2 regions of the Pseudomonas sp. SWRI18 genome follow, and region 1 is predicted to be linked to the other one. Evidence: predicted binding sites of a transcription regulator. Region 1 holds the regulator's gene; the other holds the start of a gene.
What was found. Region 1 encodes FliA, which starts transcription of late flagellar genes. Its sites were predicted from a motif close to CTAAAGTTTNNNNNNNNNNNGCCGNTAA; they were not measured.
Positions count from the first base shown of each region.

Region 2: H0Z09_RS23690 (methyl-accepting chemotaxis protein) is a predicted target of FliA. The motif match lies at 2,453-2,480, and genes of this name have one in related genera.

Region 1 covers NZ_JACCQQ010000030.1:244-7,659, reverse strand. The annotation lists gene H0Z09_RS24760 (chemotaxis protein CheA) at 1-927, opposite strand, end outside; gene H0Z09_RS24755 (protein phosphatase CheZ) at 939-1,727, opposite strand; gene H0Z09_RS24750 (chemotaxis response regulator CheY) at 1,746-2,120, opposite strand; gene fliA (RNA polymerase sigma factor FliA) at 2,290-3,030, opposite strand; gene fleN (flagellar synthesis regulator FleN) at 3,027-3,860, opposite strand; gene flhF (flagellar biosynthesis protein FlhF) at 3,966-5,282, opposite strand; gene flhA (flagellar biosynthesis protein FlhA) at 5,295-7,416, opposite strand, start outside.
Region 2 covers NZ_JACCQQ010000026.1:67,168-74,583, forward strand. The annotation lists gene H0Z09_RS23690 (methyl-accepting chemotaxis protein) at 270-2,417, opposite strand; gene H0Z09_RS23695 (Na+/H+ antiporter NhaC family protein) at 2,656-3,975, shown strand; gene H0Z09_RS23700 (N-acetylmuramoyl-L-alanine amidase) at 4,130-4,960, shown strand; gene H0Z09_RS23705 (methyl-accepting chemotaxis protein) at 5,055-6,734, shown strand; gene yegQ (tRNA 5-hydroxyuridine modification protein YegQ) at 6,944-7,416, opposite strand, start outside.

The DNA.
Region 1 (7,416 bases):
TGCAGCCGTGGCGGCCGGGGCCACTTCGCTGAACTTGCCCTTGCCGTGCAATTCGTCCAGCAGCGACTCGAACTCGTGGTCCGAGATCAGGCCATCGCCGGCGGGCGCGGCACTGACGGCGGCAGGCGCTGCGGCAGTAGCAGCCGTGGCGGCGACATTCGGCAAGGCGTCGGCCGCGAACGTGCCCTTGCCATGCAGTTGGTCGAGCAAGGCTTCGAATTCGTCATCGGTGATGTCGGTGCTGGCTTTGGCGGCCGGCGCATCCACAGCGGTGCTTGCGGCAGCCGCAGGCGCCACGGCGTCGGCCGCGAACTGGCCTTTGCCATGCAACTGGTCGAGCAGGGATTCGAACTCTGCATCGGAGATGTCTTCGCTGGTCGGTGCCGCCGGCGGCGCAACGGCGGCCGGTGCTTCGGCCTCGGCCTTCACCGCGCTGAGGGAGTTGAGCAGTTGCTCAAACTCGCTGTCGGTCACATCCGGCTCGGCTTGCGCCACAGGCTCCGGTGCAGCCTCAGCCACCGGGGCGGCGGACAGGTCGGCAGGCTCTGCATAGCGCGCCAGGGCGGCCAGCAGTTCCGGGGTGGCGGCGGTAACCGGTGCACGTTCACGCACTTGGCTGAACATGCCATTGACCGCGTCCAGTGCTTCGAGAATCACGTCCATCAATTCCGAGTCAACCTGACGCTCACCCTTGCGCAGGATGTCGAACACGTTCTCGGCGATGTGGCAGCACTCCACCAGCTCATGGAGCTGGAGGAAGCCGGCGCCCCCTTTTACAGTGTGAAAACCGCGAAAAATTGCATTGAGCAGGTTCGCATCATCCGGTCGGCTTTCCAGCTCGACCAGTTGCTCGGACAGTTGCTCTAAAATTTCGCCGGCCTCTACAAGGAAATCCTGAAGGATTTCTTCATCGGCGCCGAAGCTCATGGGTGTGCTCCTTAGAAGCCTAAACTGGATAACAGGTCATCGACATCATCTTGACCCGATACAACGTCTTCACGTTTATCGGCATGAATCTGCGGACCTTCACCCTTGGCGAGATGTTTTTGTGGATCTTTTTCCGAGAGGATCGCTTCGCGGTCATGTTCGATGCCTGCAAAGCGGTCTACCTGGCCTGCCATCAGCACTAATTTGAGCAAGTTGCTTTCCACTTCGGTGACCAATTGGGTCACACGCTTGATCACCTGGCCGGTAAGGTCCTGGTAATCCTGGGCGAGCAGAATGTCGTTGAGGTTGCTGGAAACCGTGCGGTTTTCCTGCTCGCTGCGTGACAAGAACCCTTCGACCCGACGCGCCAATTCACGGAACTCTTCAGCCCCGACTTCACGGCGCATGAAACGGCCCCAGTCAACGCTGAGCGCCTGGGCTTCGGTGGCCATGCCATTGACCAAAGGCGTGGCGTTTTCCACCAGGTCCATGGTGCGGTTGGCCGCCGCCTCGGTCAGCCTGACCACATAGGACAGGCGTTCGGTGGCATCGGTGATCTGCGAGATTTCTTCGGCCTGGGGCATGTGCGGGTCAATCTGGAAATTGACGATCGCACTGTGCAGCTCGCGCGTGAGCTTGCCCACTTCCTGGTACAGGCCGCGGTCACGGGTCTGGTTGAGCTCATGGATTAACTGCACCGCGTCGCCGAACTGGCCTTTTTCAAGGCTTTCGACCAACTGGTGAGCATGCTTTTTCAGGGTCGACTCAAAGTCGCCCTGTGACGTTTCTTTATGCTCCATAGCTCCCCCGCGATGGCATTAGCCGTGGATGCGTTCGAAGATTTTTTCGATCTTCTCTTTCAAGGCCAATGCAGTGAATGGCTTGACCACGTAACCGTTTACCCCGGCTTGGGCGGCTTCGATGATCTGCTCACGCTTGGCTTCGGCGGTCACCATCAACACGGGAAGGCTGCGCAGTTTTTCGTCGGCACGCACGTGGCGCAGCAAGTCGATACCGGTCATGCCAGGCATGTTCCAGTCCGTTACCAGAAAGTCGATGCTCCCGCTGTTGAGGATCGGAATCGCGGTAATGCCGTCGTCCGCCTCGACCGTGTTAGTGAACCCAAGGTCACGCAACAGGTTTTTTATGATCCGCCGCATCGTTGAGAAGTCATCAACGATGAGGATTTTCATGTTCTTGTCCAATTCGACCTCCAAGCAGTCTTAAACGCGCCCAGCACCTGGACGCGCCATTTCAATCAACAGGCATTACACAAAAAGGACTGCCGGGGGCACCACGGGCCGAACCCGCAAAGGCTTGGCGCCCTCGCGGTATCGTCTGCAGTGCCCCCCACACTGCCTGTCAGCGCGCTCGCCACTCTCCCAAACGCCCCCGCAAGCGGGCTGCGCACTGGCTATGCAACTGGCTGACCCGCGATTCGCTGACCCCCAGGACCTCACCGATTTCCTTGAGGTTCAGCTCTTCGTCGTAGTACAGCGCCAACACCAGCCGCTCACGCTCCGGCAAATTGGCAATCGCGTCCGCCAACGCCCCCTGGAAGCGTTCATCCTCCAGGTCGCGCGATGGCTCCATATGAGCGCTCGCGCCGTCCTCATGCAGCCCTTCGTGTTCGCCGTCCTGCAACAGGTCGTCGAAACTGAACAGGCGGCTGCCCAAGGTATCGTTCAAAATCCCGTAATAATCGTCGAGACTCAATTGGAGTTCGGCCGCAACTTCGTGATCTTTAGCGTCGCGACCGGTTTTTGCTTCAATTGCGCGAATTGCGTCACTGACCATGCGCGTATTGCGGTGCACCGAACGCGGCGCCCAATCACCCTTGCGCACCTCGTCGAGCATCGCGCCACGGATACGGATCCCCGCATACGTCTCGAAACTGGCACCCTTGCTCGCGTCATATTTGGTCGACACTTCGAGCAGGCCGATCATGCCGGCCTGGATCAAGTCTTCGACCTGGACGCTCGCGGGCAGGCGTGCCAACAGGTGGTAGGCAATGCGCTTGACCAACGGCGCGTAGCGCTCGATCAACTCGCCCTGGCTGTCACGGGCGGATTTCTTATAGGCGTTGTAGCCGTTCGCTGTCATAGCACCGGTCCTGCGCTCGTCTGATGCACCAATCGCTCGACGAAAAACTCCAGATGCCCCCGCGGATTGGCGGGCAACGGCCAGGTATCGACCTTCTGGGCAATAGCCTTGAACGCCAATGCGCATTTGGAACGAGGGAACGCTTCGTAGACCGCACGCTGCTTTTGCACAGCCTTGCGCACACACTCGTCGTAGGGAACTGCGCCAACGTATTGTAAGGCGACATCGAGAAAGCGATCCGTGACCTTGGTCAACTTGGCGAACAGGTTGCGCCCTTCCTGCGGGCTCTGGGCCATGTTGGCCAGGACGCGGAAGCGGTTCATGCCGTAGTCGCGATTAAGCAGTTTGATCAGGGCGTAGGCGTCGGTGATCGAGGTGGGTTCATCGCAGACCACCAGCAGCACTTCCTGCGCGGCGCGCACAAAGCTGACCACGGACTCGCCGATCCCGGCGGCGGTGTCGATCACCAGCACGTCGAGGTTGTCGCCTATGTCGCTGAAGGCCTGGATCAGGCCGGCATGCTGCGCCGGGCTCAGGTGCACCATGCTCTGGGTACCGGAGGCGGCCGGCACGATGCGGATGCCACCGGGGCCCTGCAACAGCACATCGCGCAGCTCGCAGCGGCCCTCGATCACATCGGCGAGGGTGTGCTTGGGCGTCAGCCCCAGCAGAACGTCGACGTTCGCCAGCCCCAGGTCAGCATCCAGCAGCATGACGCGGCGGCCAAGCTCTGCCAGGGCCAGGGACAAATTCACTGACACGTTAGTTTTCCCGACGCCACCTTTGCCGCCGGTCACCGCGATCACCTGTACGGGATGCATGCTGCCCATTTTATTTCTTTACCTTGTCTTGCTTAGACGCAGGCTACATGGCTTGGCCGCGTGAATCGCTTGCAGACCATCGATGTAGATACATTTCATGGTGTTCATCCTGACCTATCCCACCCGTTTTGCCGGGTTGTGGTAAAGGTCGGCGAACATATCGGCCATCGCTTCCTCGCTAGGCTCTTCTTGCATTTGCACGCTGACTGCACGGCTGACCAATTGATGACGGCGCGGCAGATGCAGATCATCCGGGATCCGCGGGCCGTCGGTCAGGTAGGCGACCGGCAATTCATGACTGATGGCCAGGCTCAGCACCTCGCCCAGGCTCGCGGTTTCATCGAGCTTGGTGAGGATACAACCGGCCAGGCCGCAGCGCTTGTAGCTATGGTACGCAGCGGTAAGAACCTGTTTCTGGCTGGTGGTTGCAAGCACCAGGTAATTTTTCGACTTGATGCCACGCCCGGCCAGGCTTTCCAGCTGCATGCGCAATGCCGGGTCGCTGGCTTGCAGGCCGGCGGTATCGATCAGCACCACACGCTTGCGCAGCAGCGGGTCGAGGGCGTTGGCCAGGGACTGGCCCGGGTCGACGTGGGTCACCGACACATTGAGGATGCGGCCCAGGGTCTTGAGCTGTTCCTGGGCACCGATGCGGTAGCTGTCCATGCTCACCAGGGCGATATTCTGCGCGCCGTACTTGAGTACGTAACGGGCGGCCAGCTTGGCCAGGGTGGTGGTCTTGCCCATGCCGGCGGGACCGACCATGGCAATCACCCCGCCCTCTTCCAGCGGTTCGATTTCCGGCGTGGCGATCATGCGCGCCAAGTGAGCCAGCAGCATGCGCCAAGCCTGGCGGGGCTCTTGGATCTCGGTGGTCAAGGCCAGCAGGTCGCGGGACAACGGGCCGGACAGGCCGATGCGTTGCAGGCGGCGCCACAGGTTGGCCTGTTGCGGCTTGCTGCCTTGCAGTTGGGTCCAGGCCAGCGAGCCAAGCTGCACTTCGAGCAGCTCACGCAGGCCGTTGAGTTCAAAGCGCATCGAGTCGAATGCGCGCGGGTCGACAGCAGCGGCCGGGGCAGGCGCTGCCGGACGCGGCGGCTCTTTGAACGTCGGTTCGACCAAGGGCTCGGCCGCGGTCAGCGGCAGGCCGGCGAACAACTGGCGGTTGGTGGTGGCATCGCTGTCACCGCGCATGCTCAGTTCGGCCTGGGCCGAGACAATGCGCGAGGCCGTCTTGCGCAGCTCGTCTTCGAGCTCCATGTTCGGCACGCGCGGCGCCAGGGCCTGGGGGGTGTAATCCAGGGCAGCCGTCAGCTCGACACCGCCGGCAATACGACGGTTACCGATAATCGCGGCGTCGGCGCCCAGCTCATCACGAACCAGTTTCATGGCCTGACGCATATCGGCGGCGAAAAAACGCTTCACTTGCATAACCCACTACCCTCAGCCGTTGGGCCCTACTGTCGCGACGATAGTCACTTGCTTGTTGTCAGGAATTTCCTGATAAGCCAAAACGTGCAAATTCGGTACTGCCAGGCGTCCAAACCGCGACAACATCGCGCGGACCGGGCCGGCCACCAGCAAGATCACCGGCTGGCCCTGCATTTCCTGGCGCTGTGCGGCGTCGATCAACGAACGCTGCAGCTTCTCAGCCATGCTTGGCTCCAGCAGGACGCCTTCTTCCTGGCCTTGACCTGCCTTCTGAATACTATTGAGCAATATTTGTTCCAACCTGGGTTCCAAGGTGATCACAGGCAGCTCGGAGTCAAGCCCTACAATGCTTTGCACGATTGCGCGCGACAATCCGACGCGCACCGCGGCCACCAGCGCGGCAGTATCTTGACTCTTGGCGGCATTGTTCGCGATGGCCTCGGCAATGCTGCGAATGTCGCGCACCGGCACCTGTTCGGCCAGCAGCGCCTGCAACACCTTGAGCAATTGCGACAGCGACAGCACGCCCGGCACCAGCTCTTCGGCGAGTTTTGGCGAGGCTTTGCCGAGCAAACCCATCAATTGCTGGACTTCCTCGTGGCCAATCAGCTCATGGGAATGCTTGTACAGAATTTGGTTGAGGTGCGTGGCAACCACGGTACTGGCGTCCACCACGGTGTACCCCAGGGACTGCGCCTGGCTGCGCTGGCTGATTTCGATCCACACCGCTTCCAGGCCAAAAGCCGGATCTTTGGCGGTGATGCCGTTGAGGCTGCCGAACACCTGGCCTGGGTTGATCGCCAGCTCGCGGTCCGGGTAAATCTCGGCCTCGGCCAGGATCACGCCCATCAGGGTCAAGCGGTAGGCGCTGGGGGCCAGGTCGAGGTTGTCGCGGATATGCACGGTGGGCATCAAAAAGCCCAGGTCCTGGGACAGCTTCTTGCGCACGCCCTTGATCCGCGCGAGCAATTGGCCGCCCTGATTGCGGTCCACCAGCGGGATCAGGCGGTAGCCGACTTCCAGGCCGATCATGTCGATCGGGGTCACGTCATCCCAGCCCAGCTCCTTGGTTTCCTGGGCGCGGGCCGGGGAAGGCAGCAGCTCCTGCTGGCGCGCGACTTCTTGCAGCGCCTGGACCTTGACCGCGTTCTGCTTCTTCCAGAACAGGTAGGCGCCGCCACCGGCCAGGGCCGCCATGCTCAGGAACGACACGTGCGGCATGCCCGGCACGATACCCATGATGGCCATGATGCCCGCCGCCACGGCCAACGCCTTGGGCGATGCGAACATCTGGCGGCTGATCTGTTTGCCCATGTCTTCGGAGCCCGAAGCACGGGTCACCATGATGGCCGCCGCTGTGGATAACAACAGTGATGGCAATTGCGCCACTAAACCGTCACCGATGGTCAGCAAGGCGTACACCTTGCCCGCATCGCCGAAGGTCATGCCGTGCTGGAAGATACCGACCGCGATGCCGCCGATGAGGTTGATGAACAGAATCAGCAGGCCGGCGATGGCGTCACCGCGCACGAACTTGCTGGCACCGTCCATGGAGCCGTAGAACTCGGCTTCCTGGGCCACCTCCAGGCGGCGTGACTTGGCCTGGTTCTGGTCGATCAGGCCGGCGTTAAGGTCGGCGTCGATGGCCATTTGTTTGCCGGGCATGGCGTCGAGGGTGAAGCGCGCGCTCACCTCGGAAATCCGCCCGGCGCCTTTGGTCACCACCACGAAGTTGATGATCATCAGGATCGCGAACACCACGATACCGACCACGTAGTTACCGCCGATCACCACCTCACCGAAGGCCTGGATCACCTTACCGGCGGCGGCGTGACCGTCCTGACCGTGGAGCATCACCACGCGGGTGGACGCTACGTTCAGCGCCAGGCGCAACAGGGTCGCCACCAGCAGAATCGTCGGGAACACCGCGAAATCCAGCGGCCGCAAGGCGTAGACGCACACCAGCAGCACCACGACGGACAGGGCGATGTTGAAGGTGAAGAACACGTCCAAAAGGAACGGCGGCATCGGCAACATCATCATTGCCAGCATCACCAGCAACAACAACGGCACACCCAGATTGCCTCGGGAGAGGTCAGTCAGGGTGGTACGGGCCGTGCCGAACATTTGAGAG
Region 2 (7,416 bases), on a different contig from region 1:
ATCTCCTGTAGTGAGCGGGCTTGTCCCGCGCTGGGTGGCGAAGCCGCCCCAAACCAGGCGCCCCGGTTTTGTCTGGAGTTCGGCGGTGTCTCGATTGGGGCGGCTGCGCCACCCAGCGCGGGCGGTGCGACGATTCGCCAAGCCCGCTCACTACAAAGTTGTGTAGATCCTTAGGCTGCGACAGCATCACCTTGGCTGGACGCAAAAACCGAGTCGCTTGCATCGCGGGCAAGCCCGGCTCCCACAGAAAGCACTCCCACGCTCAGTCTTCAGACGCGGAACTGATCCATCAACCCCTGCTGCTGGTTCGCCAGGCTGTTCAACGCCTGGCTTACTCGCGCCGATTCGTTCGCCTGCTCGGACAGCGACTCGGTCACGTCCCGAATGGTCGCCACATTGCTGTTGATCTCTTCGGCGACAGCGCTTTGCTCTTCGGCGGCGCTGGCGATTTGCAGGTTCATGTCGCTGATCACCGTGACGGCAGCGCCAATCTGGCGCAGGGCGGTCACGGCCTCTCCAACTTGTTCGACACTGCCCTGGGCCTGGCGATAGCTGTTGCCCATGGCGCCGACGACATCGGTGGTGCCGCTTTGCAATTGCTCGATGACCAGACGGGTTTCTTCCACCGACTCCTGGGTGCGCCGCGCCAGGTTGCGCACTTCATCGGCCACCACGGCGAAGCCACGGCCGGCCTCACCGGCGCGGGCGGCTTCGATGGCGGCGTTGAGTGCCAGCAGGTTGGTCTGCTCGGCAATGCCGCGGATCACTTCGAGCACCGAACCGATTTTCTCGCTGTTGGCGGCCAGGCCTTCGACCTGGGTCATGGCCGTGCTCATCTCCGCCGCCAACTCCCCAATGTTGCGGGTGGTGCGGTCGATCACCGTCAGGCCGTCACGGGTAGACTGGTCGGCATCGCGGGCGGCTTGGGCGGCCTGGGCGGCGCTGCGTGCCACGTCCTGGGCGGTCGCGCTCATTTCATGGGACGCAGTGGCGACCTGATCGACCTGGCGATACTGCTGTTCCATGCCGGCGCTGGTTTGGGTGGCAATCGCGGCGGATTGGTCGGCGGTGCCACGGGCGTCCTGCACCGAGCGCTTAACCTCGGCGATGATCGGTTGCAGTTTGTCGAGGAAACGGTTGAACCAGCCCGCCAGTTGCCCCAGTTCGTCCTGCTTGTCGTAGGCCAGGCGACGGGTCAGGTCGCCTTCGCCGCTGGCAATGTCTTCGAGCATGTGCGCCACCCCCAGGATCGGCCGGGTCACGCTGCGCGCCATCAGCCACACCAGGATCAGGCCGACGACCGCGGCGAGCAGGCCCAGGCCGAGTTCCAGCAGGGTGCCCTTGGCGTTATCGGCATCCAGCTGCGCTTTCAATGCTTCAGCCGGGGCTATCAGGACCTTCGCCGGCACATCCAGCAACACGCCCCATGGCTTGCCGTCCGGGATCGGCGCGAACGGCGCCAGCACCTTGAGTTGACGGTCGGTGCGCAGGCTGCGGATGTGTGTGCTTTCGGCCAGAGCGCTGATCAACTGCGCGCCGTTGGCGGTGTCGACCTTGTCCAGGCGCTGGCTGAGTTTGCTGGCGTCCGGGCTGTAGCCGGCGAGCAAGCCGGTGGGGCTGAGGATGCTGACCTGGGTCTGGCCGTCATATAGCTTGTGGCTGGCCTGTTGGCTCACGGCCTGCAGGCTGTTGAGGTTGATGTCCACCGACAGCGAGGCGATGACTTTGCCATTGGCCATCAACGGGAAGACGATGCTGGTCATCAGCACGTTTTGCCCGTCGATCACATAAAAGTAGGGTTCGATCACGCACGGCTTGAGCGTGGCGCGCGGGCACGTGAACCAGGCGTTGGCTTTTTCACCGCTGGGGCCGACGCGGCTGTCGGACATGTCGCTTTCCGGCAGCGCCATCGAGGTCAGCTTGCCCGGCGTCGGTTGCGACCAATACAGGGCGAAGCGCCCCTTATCGTTGCTGCCCAGTTCGGCCTGGCCGGCGAACAACTCATCCTTGCCATCCAGCGCATTGGCCTCGAACACCAGGGACAGGCCAAGCAAGTCCGGGTTGGCCTGCAACGCGGCCTTGACCTGGCGGGTCAGGTCTTCGCGGGTGTCGAAGGCGTCAAGAAAACGCTTCTCGGCCTGCTCGCGCAAGAACAGTACCTGGCGCGAAAAACCATGGCCGTACTGGTAGGCGTCCATGAACTGGCGGCGGATGCCCAGCGCCTGCACTTCGCCCTGGGCCTCGATGCGTGCCTGGGCGGCTTCATCGAGCATCTGCATGCTGGACGCCTTGACCTGCTGCGAGCTCTGCTCCATGCGATACAACGACAGACCCACCAGCAGGGTCACGATTCCCAGCAGGCACAGGCCGGCCAGCAGGGTGATTTTCCATTGAATGGAGAGCTGCCTGAGCGACATCGGTACATCCTTACCTGAACACACATAGAGCCTGGTTATCGGCCGATGCCGCCTTTTCTTTATTCAAACGAGCAATTTAAACCTGAAAGCGGCGCCGTTTTTTGACATGGGCGCCTGCCTCCTGCAAAGTGCGCGCCCTCTAATAAGACCTCCTTCAAGCCTGCACGCTGGCGCCGCCGAATGGCCGCCCGGGTGCGTGCGTGCCTGTTCTTTATGTTTTTTGCCTGAGGTAACCATGATTAACGCAGTCATCGCCGCGGTCGGCACCATGCTGGTGCTCAGCCTGTCCCGCGTGCATGTGGTCATCGCCATCATCGTCGGCGCTTTGGTAGGCGGACTGACCGGTGGCCTGGGCATCGACGCCACGCTCACAGCCTTTAACAGCGGCTTGGGCGGCGGTGCGACCGTGGCCTTGTCCTACGCCTTGCTCGGCGCTTTCGCCGTGGCGATTGCCAAATCCGGCCTGGCTCACGCCCTGGCCGACAAGGCGTTGCTGCTGGTCGACCGCCAGGAAGCCAGCGGCGGCAGCCACGTCAAATGGCTGCTCATCGGCCTGCTGTGGGTGGTGGCGATTGCCTCGCAGAACATTCTGCCGATCCATATCGCGTTTATCCCGCTGCTGGTACCGCCGCTGCTCTACGTGCTGACCAAGCTGCAACTGGATCGCCGCCTGATCGCCTGCGTGATGACGTTCGGCTTGATCACGCCCTACATGTTCCTGCCGGTGGGTTTCGGCAACATCTTCCTCAACCAGATCCTGCTGGCGAACGTGGCCAAGAGCGGGGTGGATATCAGCCAGGTCAATGTCTCCCACGCCATGAGCCTGCCGGCGCTGGGCATGGTGGTCGGCCTGCTGGTGGCGGTGTTTATCAGTTACCGCAAGAAGCGCGTCTACGACCTGGAGAAAATCGAGCGGGTGGAGCAGGTGGCGGTGCAGTACAACCCGCTGACCCTGCTGGTGGCCGGCCTGGCGATTGCCTCGGCGTTCATCATTCAACTGTGGCTGGACTCGATGATCATCGGCGCCCTGGCCGGGTTTCTGATTTTCTCGGTATCGGGCATCGTGCGCTGGCGCGACACCGACGATCTGTTCACCGAAGGCATGAAAATGATGGCGATGATCGGCTTCATCATGATCGCCTCCTCGGGTTTTGCCGAGGTGCTCAAGGCCACCGGCGACGTGCGTTCATTGGTGGAAACCTCGGCGGCCTTCATCGGCCACAACCGTGGGGTCGGCGCGTTGCTGATGTTGCTGGTGGGGTTGCTGGTGACCATGGGCATCGGTTCGTCGTTTTCCACCGTGCCGATTCTCGCCGCGATCTTTGTGCCGCTGTGCGTGCAACTGGGCCTCAGCCCGGTGGCCATCGTGTGCATCGTCGGCACCGCCGGCGCCTTGGGGGACGCCGGCTCACCCGCGTCGGACTCGACCCTCGGCCCGACCTCCGGCCTGAACGTAGACGGCCAGCACCACCATATCTGGGACACCGTGGTGCCGACGTTCCTGCACTACAACCTGCCGTTGCTGGCCTTTGGCTGGCTGGCCGCCATGACCCTTTGACCGTCTTGCCTCGGTGAGGCTTCTTCCTCGTGTCGGAAGAAGCCAGGGGCAATGTAGGGACACTCTGAATTCGCCCCTCCCCCAGCAAGGGCCGCCGGCCGGGCGGTGCAGGGCCCTTATATTCCGGAGCTTCTCACTCGATTGAGGCTCTCCGATGAACAAGATCGTCCTTTTCCTGGCCGTTCTGATGCTGGCAGGCTGCAGCACGGCCCCCAACAACCTGAGCGTAAAAAACGGCTACGCCATCGACACCACGCACAGCTCCCCAAACCAGAACGAGCGGGTCCGCTATCTCGTCCTGCACTACACGGTCTTTGACGACAAGGACTCCCTCGACGCGCTTACCAACGGCACCGCCAGTGCTCACTACCTCGTCTACAGCACACCGCCCACGCATCATGCGCTGCCGGTGGCCTTGCAACTGGTGCCGGAGGCGAAACGGGCCTGGCACGCCGGGGTCAGTCAATGGGGAAACCGCACCCACCTCAATGACACGTCCATCGGCATCGAGATCGTCAATGCGGGCTTTATCGATGGTCCGACCGGACGCCTATGGTTTCCCTACACCGAGGCGCAATTGGCGTTGGTCCAGCAGCTCGCAGCGGACGTGATCAAGCGCTACGCCATCGAGCCGCAAAACGTTGTCGGGCACAGCGACATTGCACCCCTGCGCAAATCCGACCCCGGCCCGTTGTTTCCGTGGCAGGCGTTCGCCGAGCAGGGGATCGGCGCCTGGCCGGACGCGGCCACGGTGCACAAGCACCTGGCAGGGCGCCCGGCCTCTCAACAGGTTGCCGTGGGCCCGGTGCAACGCGCCCTGGCCACTTACGGCTACAAGATCCCGCAGACCGGCGAGTTGGATGAAGAAACCCGCCAGGCCATCCGGGCATTCCAGATGCATTTCCGCCCTGCGGGTATCTCGGGTATCCCTGACGCCGAGACCGAAGCCTTCGCACTGGCCTTGGTGGAGAAGTATTACCCTTGAAGGCCAAGGTGGCCCGAACGGCAGGCCAGGCCCTACAGAATCCAAGCCATTGGCCGTTAACCTCTCAAGTCGCCACTAATAAGAGAGAAAACCCATGCGCCTGAGCCTCAAGGCTAAAGTCCTGTCCCTCGCCGTAGTGCCGGTGTTGCTGTTTGCCGTGGTCATCAGCCTGACCACCGTGTGGATTTTGCAGGGGCAGGCGCGCAACGAGGTGGATGAAACCCGCCAGCGCCTGCTCAATGACGCCAAGGCCACGCTGCAAAGTTATGTCGAGGTGGCCTTGAGCACCATCAAGCCGCTCTACGACGCGGCGGCTCCCGGCGATACCGCCGCGCGCGCCCAGGTGGTCAAGTTGCTGTCCAACACCAGCTACGGCAAGGATGGCTACTTCTTTGGCTACGATTCCGAGACCATTCGCCTGTTCAAAGGCAACAGCCCAGATGGCGTGGGCAAGAGCTTCAAGGACAACCGCGACCCCAACGGCGTGTACGTCAACCGCGACCTGGTCAAGGTCGGCAAGGACGGCACCCACTACCTGCAATACAGCTCGACCCAGCCGGGGCAGACCGAACTGGTGCCCAAGATGGGCTACACCGAATACCTGCCCAAGTGGGACATGGTCATTGGCACTTCGGTGAACCTGGACGGTATCGAAGCCCAGGTCGCGGTGGTCGAAGCCAAGGTCGAGAAGCGCATGGAAGGCGTGCTGCTGAGCATCCTTGGCGTGGCCATGGTGGTGCTGCTAGTGATCGCCGCCATCGGGATGGTATTGGCCAATACCATCCTGCGACCGCTGCACTTGATGAAAGCCAACCTCGACGACATCGCCGCCGGCGAAGGCGACTTGACCCGCCGCCTGGCCATCACCAGCCAGGACGAGCTGGGCGATCTCGCCGGTGCGTTCAACCGTTTTGTCGACAAGATCCACGGCCTGGTGCGCCAGATCACCGAAATGACCGCCCAGCTCACCGGCCTGGTCAGCCAGGTGTCCGAGCAGGCCCAGCGTTCCGAGCAGGCCATGGAGCGCCAGCGCCACGAGACCGACCAGGTGGCCACCGCGATCAATCAGATGTCGTCCGCCGCACAGGAAGTGGCGCGCAGCGCCCAGGGTGCCTCGGTGGCCGCCCAGCAAACGGACGCCGAAGGCCAGGCCGCCAAGCGCGTGGTGGATGGCAGCATCGCGCAGATCCATGCGCTGGTGAGCGATATCCGCAGCAGCGGCGTGTCCCTCGACAGCCTGCAGCAGGATGTGTCCTCCATCGTCAGCGTGTTGAGTGTGATCCGCTCCATCGCCGAACAGACCAACCTGCTGGCGCTCAACGCCGCCATCGAGGCCGCGCGGGCAGGGGAGGCCGGGCGTGGGTTTGCCGTGGTTGCCGATGAAGTGCGCGCCTTGGCCAGCCGCACCCAGACCAGCACCCAGGAAATCCAGGGCATGATCGACCGCCTGCAAAAAGGCACCGAAGCCGCCGTGGAGGCCATGCGCCGTTCCAGCGATGCCGGCGACGGGACCTCGGCCCAGGCCAACCAGGCCGGAGCGTCCCTGGACACCATGGCCCAGCTGATCGGCACCATCAATTCGATGAATGCGCAGATCGCCAGCGCCGCCGAAGAGCAGACCGCCGTCGCCGAAGAAATCAACCGCAGCGTGCACCAGATCGCCGTGGCGGTGGACAGCGTGGCCGACGAGACCCAACGGGGCGCCCAGACGTCCCGCAGCCTGTCGGACCTGGGACAGCGCCTGGGGCAGTTGGTGGGGCAGTTCAGGATTTGATGCTGGCGTAGGCGTAGATCAAGAGCGGGTTGAGTGCACTGCGCTGAACTGCTTTTCTGGGAGCTGGCTTGCCTGCGATAGCATCAACTCGGTGTAATTGATGTACTGAGGTGTCTGCATCGCAGGCAAGCCAGCTCCCACATTTGGACCGCGATCGACATTAGAAACGGATACGCCGCCAACCCAGCCCCGCTCCAGCTCGACAACCGCTACCGGATATCACGCATCAGCAAGCCGAAGCGCACGTCCATCTCGGCCGGTACCGGCACGTAAACCGTGTGCCCGTCCCCCGGCGCGACCTCGGCCGCCTCGCCCTGGCTGGTGTGCATCATCTGCAGGTCAAAATGAAAGTTGCCGGCCGGGGTCATCAGTTCCAGGTGATCGCCCACGGCAAAGCGGTTCTTCACCTTGACCTCGGCCAACGTGCCCCGACGTTCGCCGGTCAGTTCGCCGACGAACTGCTGGCGCTCTGACACCGAGCTGCCGTGCTGGTAGTTCTGATATTCATCATGCACATGGCGGCGCAGGAAACCCTCGGTATAGCCGCGCTGGGCCAGGGAGTCGAGGTCGGTCATGAGGCTGCGGTCGAACGCGCGCCCGGCCACGGCGTCATCGATAGCCCGGCGATACACCTGGGTGGTGCGCGCGCAATAAAAGTGGGATTTGGTGCGGCCTTCGATCT